3 regions of the Allobrachymonas sp. genome follow, and region 1 is predicted to be linked to each of the others. Evidence: predicted binding sites of a transcription regulator. Region 1 holds the regulator's gene; each other region holds the start of a gene.
The links. Region 1 encodes FNR, which switches genes on or off when oxygen is low (the NO sensors DNR and NnrR bind a similar motif). Its sites were predicted from a motif close to TTGATNNNNATCAA; they were not measured.
Positions count from the first base shown of each region.

Region 2: a site for FNR is predicted at 2,213-2,226, ahead of cobA (uroporphyrinogen-III C-methyltransferase). Genes of this name have one in related genera too.
Region 3: a site for FNR is predicted at 1,681-1,694, ahead of ACE3P9_RS01595 (hemerythrin domain-containing protein). Genes of this name have one in related genera too.

Region 1 covers NZ_JAYRLV010000004.1:100,369-104,504, forward strand. Annotated here, with positions in the region: gene ccoG (cytochrome c oxidase accessory protein CcoG) at 1-714, shown strand, start outside; gene ACE3P9_RS05290 (nitrogen fixation protein FixH) at 780-1,067, shown strand; gene fnr (fumarate/nitrate reduction transcriptional regulator Fnr) at 1,204-1,941, opposite strand; gene hemN (oxygen-independent coproporphyrinogen III oxidase) at 2,275-3,672, shown strand; gene ACE3P9_RS05305 (sulfite exporter TauE/SafE family protein) at 3,683-4,136, shown strand, end outside.
Region 2 covers NZ_JAYRLV010000005.1:134,014-138,149, reverse strand. Annotated here, with positions in the region: gene ACE3P9_RS06240 (hypothetical protein) at 1-85, shown strand, start outside; gene ACE3P9_RS06235 (DUF3553 domain-containing protein) at 241-1,122, opposite strand; gene cobA (uroporphyrinogen-III C-methyltransferase) at 1,258-2,088, opposite strand; gene ACE3P9_RS06225 (cytochrome c) at 2,299-2,724, shown strand; gene ACE3P9_RS06220 (cbb3-type cytochrome c oxidase subunit I) at 2,770-4,136, shown strand, end outside.
Region 3 covers NZ_JAYRLV010000001.1:344,547-348,682, forward strand. Annotated here, with positions in the region: partial or broken gene ACE3P9_RS01575 (hypothetical protein) at 1-20, shown strand, start outside; gene ACE3P9_RS01580 (hypothetical protein) at 199-519, shown strand; tRNA gene ACE3P9_RS01585 (tRNA-Gly) at 819-894, opposite strand; gene ACE3P9_RS01590 (universal stress protein) at 973-1,446, opposite strand; gene ACE3P9_RS01595 (hemerythrin domain-containing protein) at 1,783-2,295, shown strand; gene ACE3P9_RS01600 (energy-coupling factor ABC transporter permease) at 2,378-3,019, shown strand; gene ACE3P9_RS01605 (P1 family peptidase) at 3,000-4,037, shown strand; gene ACE3P9_RS01610 (sulfite exporter TauE/SafE family protein) at 4,105-4,136, opposite strand, start outside.

The DNA of each region.
Region 1 (4,136 bases):
GACACGCTGATCGTGACCTACGACGACAAGCGCGGCGAGCCGCGCGGTCCGCGCTCCAAGAAGGTGGATCGTTCCGAAGTGGCGCTGGGCGACTGCATCGACTGCACCATGTGCGTGCAGGTCTGCCCGACTGGCATCGACATTCGCAATGGGCTGCAGTACGAATGCATCGGCTGTGGTGCCTGCGTGGATGCCTGCGATGAGGTCATGGACAAGATGAACTACCCGCACGGGCTCATCAAGTACTCGACAGAAAACGCCATGAAGAATGGCTGGACCAAGAGCGACATCATCCACCGCGTCATGCGGCCCCGGATTCTGGTGTACACCGGCATCCTGATGCTGATCGCCACGGCGCTCGTCGTGAGCCTCTCGATGCGTTCGCCCATGAAGGTCGACATCATTCGCGACCGGGGAGTCATGTCCCGTATCGTGGCTGGCAACAAGATCGAGAACACCTATCTGGTGCGCATCATGAACACGACCGAGAATGCGCAGACCTACAACATCTCTGTCGAGGGAGTGACGGGGGCGGAAGTGGTCGAGGGCTCGACCGTGACCATCGGTCCCGCTCAGGTGGAGCAGAAGGCCGTGAGCGTGCGGGTGCCCTACGGTACGCTGGAACCAGGATCGCATGCGATCAACTTCCAGATCGAGCAGGCTGGCACCGATGTCTCGGTGACCGAAAAGGGCGCTTTCTCTGTACCCAAGTAAGTTCGTGCGATATAGTGAGAGCCCTGCGGTTCGAGGGCTCTCGCCTTCGCAAAGGAGTTGTACGCATGGAAGCAAATACCACACTGCCGGGCCTGTCCAAGGCACATCCCGAGGACGGGCGTCCCTGGTGGAAATACCCCGTGGTCTGGATGGTCGTGGGGGGGCCGCTGTCGGTGGTACTGGCCTGTCTCGTGACCTGGTATTTCATCATGCAGGCCCCCGAGCAGGTTCTGACGCGATCGGAAGACGAGCCCAACACCGATCAGATGGTACGTGCAAAGGGGGTGAACTATGCTCCTGCCGAAAAGGCGCGCAACCATGCAGCCACTGGGGTTCCGGTGGATGACCACTGACGGGGCAGGGGTTTCCCTGTCTGCACCATGACAGCAGCCGGCCTTGAGCCGGCTGTCCTGTTTCTGGAGCAGGGATCTGCCAGGGGATCGGAGTGGCGAGAGTGTGCAGGCGCCGTCTGGTGCAGGGACGTTGCGCTCAGTCTTCTGTGTGCGTGTGCTGGTTGACCAGACGCTGCAGGGCCTCGATGTCGAGAATGCGGACGTGGCGCTGCCTGACCTCGACGATGCCTTCCTCTGCAAAGCGGGAGAACATGCGGCTCACGGTTTCGAGCTTGAGTCCCAGGTAGCTTCCGATCTCCTCGCGCGTCATGCGCAGGATGATCTCGGACTGGGAGAACCCCCGTGCATGCATGCGCTGCACCAGGTTGAGCAGGAAGGCTGCCAGACGTTCCTCGGCCCGCATGCTGCCGAGCAGCAGCATCACGCCATGGTCGCGCACGATTTCGCGGCTCATGATCTTGTGGAGATGGCTCTGCAGGGCCGGGACCTGGCGGGCCAGGGCTTCAAACCGCTCGAATGGCATGACACACACTTCGGCGTCTTCGAGGGCTATGGCATTGCAGGTATGGGCATCCTGCACGATGCCATCAAGGCCGATGATCTCGCCGGCCATCTGGAAGCCAGTGACCTGGTCGCGTCCATCCTGGGTGGTGATGGTCGTCTTGAACACGCCCGTGCGCACGGCAAAGAGGGCAGCAAAGGTTTCTCCGGCATTGAAGAGTGCCTGCCCCCGCTTGATCTTGCGCCGTGTGGCTACCACGTCGTCGATGTACTCCAGCTCGGAGGGCGTCAGTCCCATGGGCATGCACAGTTCACGCAGATTGCAGTTCGAGCAGGCTACCTTGTAGCCTTGGGCCAGCGAATGGGTGGGCATGGTGGAAAAGCGAGGGACAGAAGAAAGAACACTGCCCCGATGGGGATTGGGTTGCACACAGGTGAGAACCATTATCGCATGGGGCAACTTGCCGTTGATGCAAGTCAATGTGGTCCTGCGGGAGGATGGGCACATTAGAGAGATGAAAAGTCCTGCAGCCGAAAGGGGATGTATGTCCCTGAGGCCATGTCCATTTCTGCGGCCTGGAGCGGCAGGAGAAAGGGGCATGCACGCAGCAGAGGCCGGAATCCGCAGGGCATGGCCATGCGCCGTCATGGTCGCATGGGAGAGAACTGCCGGGAGCCGGGTCGACGATCTTACAATGCACGGAACATGAGCAGTCAGGCACTTTCCCACATCACCCCCGAATTGCTGGCACGGTATGACATTGCCGGTCCACGCTACACCTCCTACCCCACGGCCGACCGTTTTGTCGAAGCCTTTGGCGAGAACGACTATGTGGCAGCGCTCGAGCAGCGCAGCAATGGCCGTGCGGGGCAGGTGCTCCCGCTGTCGCTGTACGTGCATGTGCCGTTCTGTGAGTCGCTGTGTTACTACTGCGCCTGCAACAAGATCATCACCAAGCACCATGAGCGGGGTGCCGAGTATCTGCGCTATCTGCAGCGCGAGATCGATCTGCATGTGGGGCGGCTGGGACGCGGACAGACGGTGTCGCAGCTGCACTTTGGAGGCGGCACGCCCACTTTCCTGAACGACGCCGAGCTCACGGAGCTCATGGGCATGATCCGGGGCGCATTCACACTGGTGCCGGGCGGGGAGTATTCGATCGAGGTGGATCCTCGCACGGTCGACGAAACGCGCCTGCGCACGCTGGCTCGGCTCGGTTTCAACCGACTGAGCTTCGGGGTACAGGACTTCGACCCCGAGGTGCAGAAGGCGGTGCACCGCATTCAGCCGGCATCGCAGGTGTTCGCGCTCGTCGAGGCTGCCCGCCAGATCGGGTTTGAATCGGTGAACGTGGATTTGATCTATGGCTTGCCGCAGCAGACGGCAGCATCCTTTGCGCGCACGCTGGAGCAGGTGTGCACGCTGCGGCCCGACCGCATCGCACTCTATGCCTACGCGCATCTGCCGGAGCGCTTCAAGCCCCAGCGGCGCATCGACGCCTATACGCTGCCCAGTGGCGGCGAGAAGATCCAGATGCTGTCGCAGTCGCTGCAGGCCTTCAGCCAGGCGGGCTATGTGTATGTGGGCATGGATCACTTTGCCCTGCCGGATGACGCGCTTGCAGTGTCCAAGCGTCAGGGCAGCCTGCATCGCAATTTCCAGGGCTACAGCACGCAGCCTGACTGCGACCTCATCGGGCTGGGGGTGTCGGCCATCGGGCGCATCGGTTCGACCTACAGCCAGAATGCCAAGACACTGGAGGAGTACTACGACTGTCTGGATCGTGGGCATTTCCCCGTGGTGCGCGGGCTGGCGCTGACGCGCGACGACCTGATCCGCCGCACGGTGATCATGGCCATCATGTGTCAGGGAGAGGTGGAGTACGAAACCATCAATCTCGCATACATGATCGATTTCCGTCAGTATTTCGCCCGCGAGCTGGAAGATCTGAAACGGCTGCAGGGAGAAGGGATGGTCGAGGTGGATGCACAGCGTCTGCAGGTGACGGATCAGGGCTGGTATTTCGTTCGCGGGGTGGCCATGGTGTTCGACAAGTACCTGCAGGCCAATCTGTCGCGCACGCGGTTTTCCAAGATCATCTGACGGCGTGTCGATGCAGCTCTCGCTTGCCGCCACGGCATTTCTGATGGGGCTGGCCGGAGGGCCCCACTGCATTGCCATGTGCGGTGCGGCCTGCGCCGGGATCGGTCATGCGGCTGGGCCGGTTCGTGGACGCCAGACGCTGGCCATGGGCCTGTTCCAGGTGGGAAGGGTGATCGGCTATGGCGCGCTGGGCGCAGTCGCGGCCGCCTCGATGCAGGGGCTGGGATGGATGACCGTGCACAGTGCAGCCCTGCGTCCGTTCTGGAGCATGCTGCACGTGGCAGCCCTGCTGCTGGGGCTGGTTCTGCTGGTGCAGGGCAGACAACCGCTGTGGCTGGATCGCTCCGCACGCAGGGTGTGGGAGCGTCTCAAGCGGCTTCAGCAGCGTCGTGGGCTGGCAGGGCCCGTGCTGATCGGCATGATGTGGGCCCTGCTGCCCTGTGGCTTGCTGTATTCGGCGCTCA
Region 2 (4,136 bases), on a different contig from region 1:
CATGGGCCTGGCCTTTCGCGCCGAGCCTGCCCCTGATTACCGGGGCGTGCTGATGCTCATCATGCCAGGCGGCGAGCAGGGCTGACGCTCTTCTGTTTTCGCCCGCAGTGTCGCCCTGGGACCGCTGTTCCGTTTGAGTGGGGGGCGGGCGTGGTCGAGGAGGGCGCATCCCAGCGCGGCATCAATTGATGGCACCTTTGCTGGCCCGTGGCAGAACTTTCCCCTGCGTGAAGGCGCGCATCAGACCATGCCTCCGTAATTGGGGTCGATGCACCAGATGAAGTTCTGTACATCGATCATGTCCTTCGGCTGCAGATCGGCGATCTGTTGCTTCACGTACCCATAGAACGCCATCACGGTGCTGTACGTCAGCCAATTGAGCTTTGGCCGGTAGTTGATTTCAAACCGGGCTACTTTGGCTGCATTTGCTAGATTGGTCGGCTTGATTAGTACGTCTACCTCGGGGTGTAGCAAAAACCGGTAGATTGTCAGCAGCGGCCATTTGGCGCACTCCATGTGATCCAGCTCTTTGGCAAAGGCATCAAATGCGGCTTGACTCGGTCGTTCTGGCAACACCCATGCACAAAAGGCTTCCGCGAATGCCTTCGGTCTTGAGTGGTTTTTGACGGCATTGGCAAAGGCCATCTTCTCAAAGGAAGCGGGCAGGTTATTTTCGCTGCATTTGACCAACTGATAAGCCAGTTGCACCACGTCGGTATAGCGACCCTCGGTCAGCGCAGACCGCAAGCAGTCAGGCGAATACCATTGGCGAGCCAGTGCAGACAATCGATCCTTGTAGTCCCGTTCATGGTCCTTCATCTTTTGACCATGAAGCCCCCCCGGATAAATTTCCAACAACCTCTCCTTGGCTTCGGCGATGGTGCATATTGGGTAGGATTGGCCGTCCGCTGGTAGATGCATGTTATCTAGCAGTGCACTTTCTGCTTCTGCTCCGCTCACCCAGATTAGCTTGTCTGCGGCGGTGGGGTCCAAGTGCTTCTCTCCTGCCCCTTCAAAAAAGATATGAAAGTCTTGGCTGTTGGCATCTTCAAGCAGTTGACCAACACCCCACTCGGTTTTGGTGGCGTGCCGTACCCTGCTGCCCTTTTTCCCTTTTTGCATGGTCTATTTCTCCAAACATCTTGAGCCGCAACGTTGGGCGACTGATTTAGGATCGCCAATTCCGATGACTCGGCCGAGGTACTCCAAGGAACGAGCTTTCAGAACTCAGCGTACTGCAGGAAAGTGGCTTTGCGCTTACGTCGTCGGCAGGTCCAGCTGGGTCCGGGCCTGGCGGATGAGGGGGTACAGCGTGGTGTGCAGGGTGACCACGCTGCCGATGATGAGCAGCGCGGGGGAGGTCAGGGTGCTTTTGGCCAGCATGGCTTCCAGGGTGGCGAGCGTGGCGAGTCCCACCTGCTGCTGCGGCAGGGTGGCGCTGGCCACCACGGCGAGCGGCGTGTCGCCGGAGAAGCCGTGGGCCATCAGGTCCTGCACGATGCGGGGGGATTCGCCCAGCCCCATGTAGACCACCAGGGTCGAGGCGGGATCGAGGTGTTCCACCCAGTCGAGCGTGGAGCTGTCCTGTTTGCGGTGGCCGGTGACGAAGCTCACCATTTGCGTGTGGTCGCGGTGGGTGAGCGGAATGCCGGTGCAGGCGGCAGCGCCCATGGCGGCCGTGATGCCGGGCACGACTTCGCAGGCGATGCCCGCGCGGGCCAGTTCCTGCATTTCCTCGCCCCCACGGCCGAACATGAAGGGATCGCCCCCCTTGAGGCGCACCACCCGCAGCCCGTCCTGGGCCTTCTGCACGATCAGCCGGTTGGTGTCCTCCTGCGGCAGGGTGTGGCGGCTGGCGCGCTTGCCCACGCAGATGCGTTCGGCGCGGGGCGGAATCAGGTCGAGGATGGCCTGCGAGACCAGCAGGTCGTACAGCACCACGTCGGCCGTCTCGATGCGGCGCAGCGCGCGCAGCGTGAGCAGCTCCGGATCGCCGGGGCCGGCTCCCACGAGCGAGACGGCCGGCACGGCAGGGGGCTGTGCCGCAGAGGGGGCGGAGGGTGCGGGGGCGTGCGGAACGGAGGTCATCGGGCTGGTCACAGGATGGGTCGAGAGGAGGGCATTCCCGGAGCCCTGCGGGGAACGTGGGGCATGTGGGGCATGTGGGGGTTTCCGAGGGTGACAGTGTACAAATTGCGGCGGCTTTTTTTGGTTGACTGCCGTCAATGCCGGACTGCCCGGGCCAAACATACAGTTACACCCGGTTTGTTTCCTCATTACTCATCAAAGGATGGCGACATGGCAGCAAGTTTTACCAAGTCGACCGCCCGTAATATTTTCTACGGCGGTTCATTGTTCTTCATCCTGCTCTTTCTGGCGCTCACGTTCCAGACGGAACAGGATTTTCCCAAGTACGACAACCACGAAAACCTCACCGTGCAGGCCATCCGGGGCAAGAAGCTCTGGGAGGTGAACGACTGCGCCGGCTGCCACACCCTGCTGGGTGAAGGGGCGTATTTCGCGCCGGAGCTGGGCAATGTCTACACGCGCCGCGGCCCGGATTTCATCAAGGTCTGGATCAAGGCACAGCCCACGCACGCGCCGGGCCGCCGCCAGATGCCCAACTTCCACTTCACCGACCAGCAGCTCGACGATCTCGTGGCGTTCTTCAAGTACACCTCGGGCATCCGCACCAACAACTGGCCGCCGAACAAGGAAGGCTGATTGCCCCCGCATGCACCGCAACGTTCACATTCCAAGGAGAATTTCATGACTCACATTGCCCTGCCGGTGGATGCAGAGGGGCTGGCGCCCGTGGCGCCGGCCGATCTGGCACCGGAGCCGGCCAAGCTGCGCTATGCGTCGCAAGCGGTGGCCAAGCCCTATTTCATCGCCGCCATTGCCCTGTTCGTGGGGCAGATCTGCTTCGGCCTCACGATTGGCCTGCAGTACGTGATCGGCGACTTCCTGTTCCCGTACATCCCGTTCAACGTGGCACGCATGGTGCACACCAACCTGCTCATCGTGTGGCTGCTGTTCGGCTTCATGGGGGCGGGCTACTACCTGATCCCCGAGGAGTGCGAGCACGAGCTCTACAGCCCCCGGCTTGCGCTGATCATGTTCTGGATTTTCCTGGTGGCCGGTGCGCTCACCATCGTGGGCTATCTGACCGTGCCCTATGCCGAGCTGGCGCGCCTGACGGGCAACGACCTGCTGCCGACCATGGGCCGGGGCTACATCGAGCAGCCGCTCATCACCAAGGTGGGCATTGTGGTGGTGGCGCTCGCCTTTCTGTTCAACCTGAGCATGACCATGCTCAAGGGCCGCAAGACGGCCATCAGCATGGTGATGATGATCGGTCTGTGGGGGCTGGCGCTGATGTTCCTGTTCGCGTTCTACAACCCGGACAGCGTGCCGCGCGAGAAGTTCTACTGGTGGTGGGTCGTGCACCTCTGGGTCGAGGGCGTGTGGGAGCTCATCATGGGCGCGATGCTGGCCTTTGTGCTGGTCAAGGTCACGGGCGTGGACCGTGAAGTGATCGAGAAGTGGCTCTACCTGATCGTGGCCATGACGCTGATCTCCGGCCTGATCGGAACCGGCCACCACTACTACTGGACCGGCATGCCGCCCTTCTGGAAGGTGTGGGGCTCGATCTTCTCTGCTCTGGAGCCGATTCCCTTCTTCATGATGACCGTGGCCGCCTTCAACGTGGTCAACAAGCGCCGCCGCGAACACCCCAACCGGGCCGCCGTGCTGTGGGCGCTGGGCTGCTCGGTGATGGGCTTCCTGGGAGCCGGGGTGTGGGGTTTCCTGCACACGCTGTCCTTCGTCAACTACTGGACGCACGGCACCCACATCACCGCGAGTCACGGGCACATGGCCTTCTATGGCGCCTATGCCATGGTGGTGCTGACCATGATCTCCTACTCCATGCCCATCATCAACGGGCGCGAGGCCAACAGCAACAAGTCGCAGGTGATCGAGATGTGGTCGTTCTGGCTCATGACCGTGGCCATGGTGTTCATCACCCTGTTCCTGACCGCGGCAGGCATTCTGCAGACCTGGCTGCAGCGCTACAGCGACAACCCCATGCCCTTCATGCAGGTGCAGGAGAAGATTTCGTTCTTCTTCTGGCT
Region 3 (4,136 bases), on a different contig from region 1:
GCTTGGCCAAAGGGACGCTCTACACCTGTTTCGAAAACAAGGAAGCGCTGTTTCTCGGCCTGATCGAGCAGGTGGTCAAGGGCCCGCTCAGCGAAGTCGAGAAGCAGCCGATTCGCGAGAAAGAACTCGTGGTCGACCATTTCCGGCGCACCCTGCTGCCTGCCATGCGCACCATGGAAATGACGTGGACGCGCTTCGGTGGCCCATCTGATTCTGGCGGAAGGGGTCAAGTTTCCCTTCCTGATCGAAGCCTATCGAAGGGAAGTCCATGCCCCCTTCCTGGCGCACATCCGTCACCATGCGCAAAGGGTCTTCCAGCGCGGCGAAGTCGGTGATGACACCCTGGCACAGCATCCCCATCTGCTCGCTGGACCGCTGTGGATCGGCATGATCCACCATGGCATCCTTGACCCCGAGCATCCGATCGATGGCGGCACGCTGTGCGAATCGCAGCTGCGCATGCTGTTCCGTCCACCATGCGAGTCTTCGTCCGTCACCGTAAGTTCCGTGCATTCCTGAGGGGCGGCGGTGAGCCCTTTCTCCGGCACAAAGAAAAGGCAGAAGCTCCAGCACGCTTGGACGTTTGATTCCTGTACAGGATTCGGCCGGATGCGCATGTCATGCGCCACAGGCTCACGGCGCGTCTTCAGTGCCCATCCCCATCGGCACCAAGATAGAGCCCTGGGGAGGGCTGCATCACATGTTGCATGCCACAACATGCATGTGCTTTGAAAAGCCACCGTTAAAACGAAAAAAAGGGCCGAAGCCCTTTTTTCAACAATGTGCAGATTGTGTACTGCAGTCTGCACATTCACATATGGAGCGGGAAACGAGACTCGAACTCGCGACCTCAACCTTGGCAAGGTTGCGCTCTACCAACTGAGCTATTCCCGCGTTGTGCTGAAGCATGAAGTATAGCGCAGTTTCAGCACGCTCGTCAAAAGATCTGCATTTTTTGCAGAACAGCGCCGTTTAGCCCGCTGTCTGGGTCGCGCCTGCCTGGGCTGCATCCTGGTGCACCACCAGCACCGACATGGGCGCATGCGACACCACACGCTGTGCCACGCTGCCAAGCATGAGCTTCTCGACGCCATGACGGCCATGAGACCCCATCACGATCAGATCGGCACCCAGCTTCTGGGCCTGGTCGATGATGCCCTTCCACACCGCATAGGCATCTACCGTCATGACATCCACGGCCAGCCCCTTGGCGGCGAACATGGCTTTCACCTGATCGAGCACTTCGGTTGCTTCCTTGGTGATGGCGCTCATGTACTGTGCCTGCCCAAAGGCGAAATCCGGGCCGGCGCTGGCAAAGGGATAGGGATCGAGCACATACACTGCAGTGACCTTGGAGCCCAGCGCCTTGGCCAGATCGGAAGTCTTTTCCACGGCAAGCGTGGAGGTACGTGAACCGTCAACCGGCAGAAGGATATGTTTGAACATGATTCGTCTTCCTCAAAAGAATGGTGAATGGTGCCGGTCATCCCTGGAGGCTGCTACCCGTCCGCCTCCCTGCGACGCTCCGTCTTCATCAGCTCAATGAAGGCCGGATGTCAACCCTGCCCCGAAGCTGCTGCGGGTCTGGATGACCACGCCCGCCACTCCGAGGGACACCGAATGCAATGCAGGGAAAGTGTACTCTGCGCCATGCGGATTGATAAGCCACGCAGACAGTGCCTGATTCAGGTCAAGGTATGCAGCGCATGTGGCTATACACTGCATGCGCCTGTGCGCCGACACGCGCACAGGGATCATCGAGTCATCAAGGCAGAGGCAATCATGAGCAAACTGGAGTGGAATGAGGATTTCGTGCTCGGCGTGGACGCCATGGATCAGACCCATGTCGAATTTGTCGACCTGCTTGCACGCGTCGAGGCTGCCGACGATGCCCACCTGCTGGAGGAATGGCAGCACCTCATCGATCACACGGATGTGCATTTCGACAACGAAAACCGGTGGATGCTGGCCACCCGGTTTGCTGCCAGCAACTGCCACACCACCCACCATGGCGCTGTGCTGGGCGTGATGCGCGAAGGCCTCGAATATGGCCGCAAGGGCCATCTCAAGGTGGTACGACAGATGGCAACCGAACTGGCAAACTGGTTTCCCCAGCATGCAGACACCATGGATGCAGCCCTGGCCCTGCATCTGCGGCGGGTGGGCTACGACCCTGTCACGGGTGCCATGACACATCCCGAAATGCTTCCCCACGACGTGATCCACGGCTGTGGCGGAGACACCTGCTCCGAAGACTCCCAGGATCAGGCCACCCAGCCCCCTGTCACTGCCTGAGCACGCATCCGGAGCCAGGAAAACATTCTTTCGCGGAGTTTCTTCTCTATTCCTCTGGCACGAGAAGGGTATGATCCGCGCCATGGATACTTCCTGGGAATGGTTGCCGGTTCTGCTCGCCCTTGGCATCGCACTGTCGATGCAGCCGTGGCGTCTGCTGCGTGATACAGAGCTGCTGAACCCCTTTCTAGGGAGCCTGGTCATTACCCCATGGCTGTGGGCACTCCCCCGGCTGCACACCATGCCGCTTCAGCTGCAGCTGACCGGCTCGTGCATGGTGCTTCTCATGCTTGGCTGGCCCTTGGCAGTGCCTGCCTTCTGCCTGATCGCCGTGCTTTCGGCATGGATAGGTCATGCCCCACCCCAGCTGATCATGGAAAACGCTTTCTGGCTGGGCATCCTCCCTGCCACCTTGGCCATGCTGCTGGGGGCCCTCATCCGCAGATTCATCGGCACGCACCTGTTCGTGTACATCCTCGGTCGCGGCTTCTTTGGCACAGTAGCCTGCGTGTTCGCTTCCAGCGTGCTGCATGAATGGGCCGGCATGTCCTTGCCCCACGTCGATCCAAGTCTCACCACCATTGCCCACTGGCTCATTGCCTGGGGGGATGGTTTCATGACAGGCATGCTGACCGCCATTTTTGTGGCCTTCCGCCCGGAATGGCTGGCCACCTGGTCGGATGGGCTGTATTTTCATCATCCCCATGATCCCCCTTCCGCATGAATCCGGCTGCATCACGGATGTGCGGGGCGTGATCGCCGGACATCACACCCGCTCCGATCGGCCCACCGGCTGCAGCGTCGTGATGGTTCCGCAAGGAGCGGTGGCCGCAGTGGACGTGCGCGGCGCTGCACCAGGCACGCGCGAAACCGATCTGCTCAGATCCGGCAATCTCGTACAACGCATCCACGCCGTAGTGCTGAGCGGTGGCAGTGCATGGGGACTGGACACCGCCACGGGAGTCATGGCCTGGATGGAAGAGCACGGGCTGGGCATGGAAACCGGCTTCGGCCACCTGCCCCTGGTGTCGGCTGCCGTGCTGTTCGACCTTCCGACAGGGAATGCCCGTATCCGCCCCACCGCGCAGGATGGCCATGCCGCCTGCACTGCGGCATCCCAGAAGCCCCTTGCACAGGGCAATGTCGGTGCGGGAGCCGGTGCCACAGTGGGCAAGCTTTTCGGAAACGACTGTGCCATGAAAGGGGGCATAGGCTCCGCCAGCCTCACCTTGCACGGCATCACGGTCGGGGCACTCGTGGCCTGCAACGCCGTCGGCGATGTGCGTGATGCTGCAAATGGCCATCTCCTGGCCGGCAGCCGCAAAACGCCGGACAGCCTTGAACTGCGAGATTCGATGGCCAGTCTGGTGCAGGGCCAGTCACCGGCCACAGTGCTGCCTGGCACCAACACCACCATCGGCGTCATCGCCACCGATGCCCGGCTCAGCCGCGAACAGCTCCAGCGCCTGACCGTGGCCGGGCACGATGGTCTGGCCCGCTGCATCACACCGGTGCATACCCTGCTGGATGGCGATACCCTCTTCGCCCTGGCTACAGGGCAGGCCGATGTCGCGGACACGCCACCGCCGGATGGACTGACACTGGCAGCCATGACCAGCACAGTGGTGTCCATGGCCGTACATTCCGCCATCTGCAGCGCACAGTCCCTGCGGACAGACGATTCATTTTGGCCCAGCGCAGCCGAAGCAGCGTTGGCTGCCCGCCCCCGCCCGCAGAAATAGCCCTCGGACCTGATCGGATCCCAAGCGCAGCACACTGGATCCTTTCCCCAATCGGTTCCGTCAAGGGTCAATGGATGGGCCTCAGAAAGAGCCCCACCG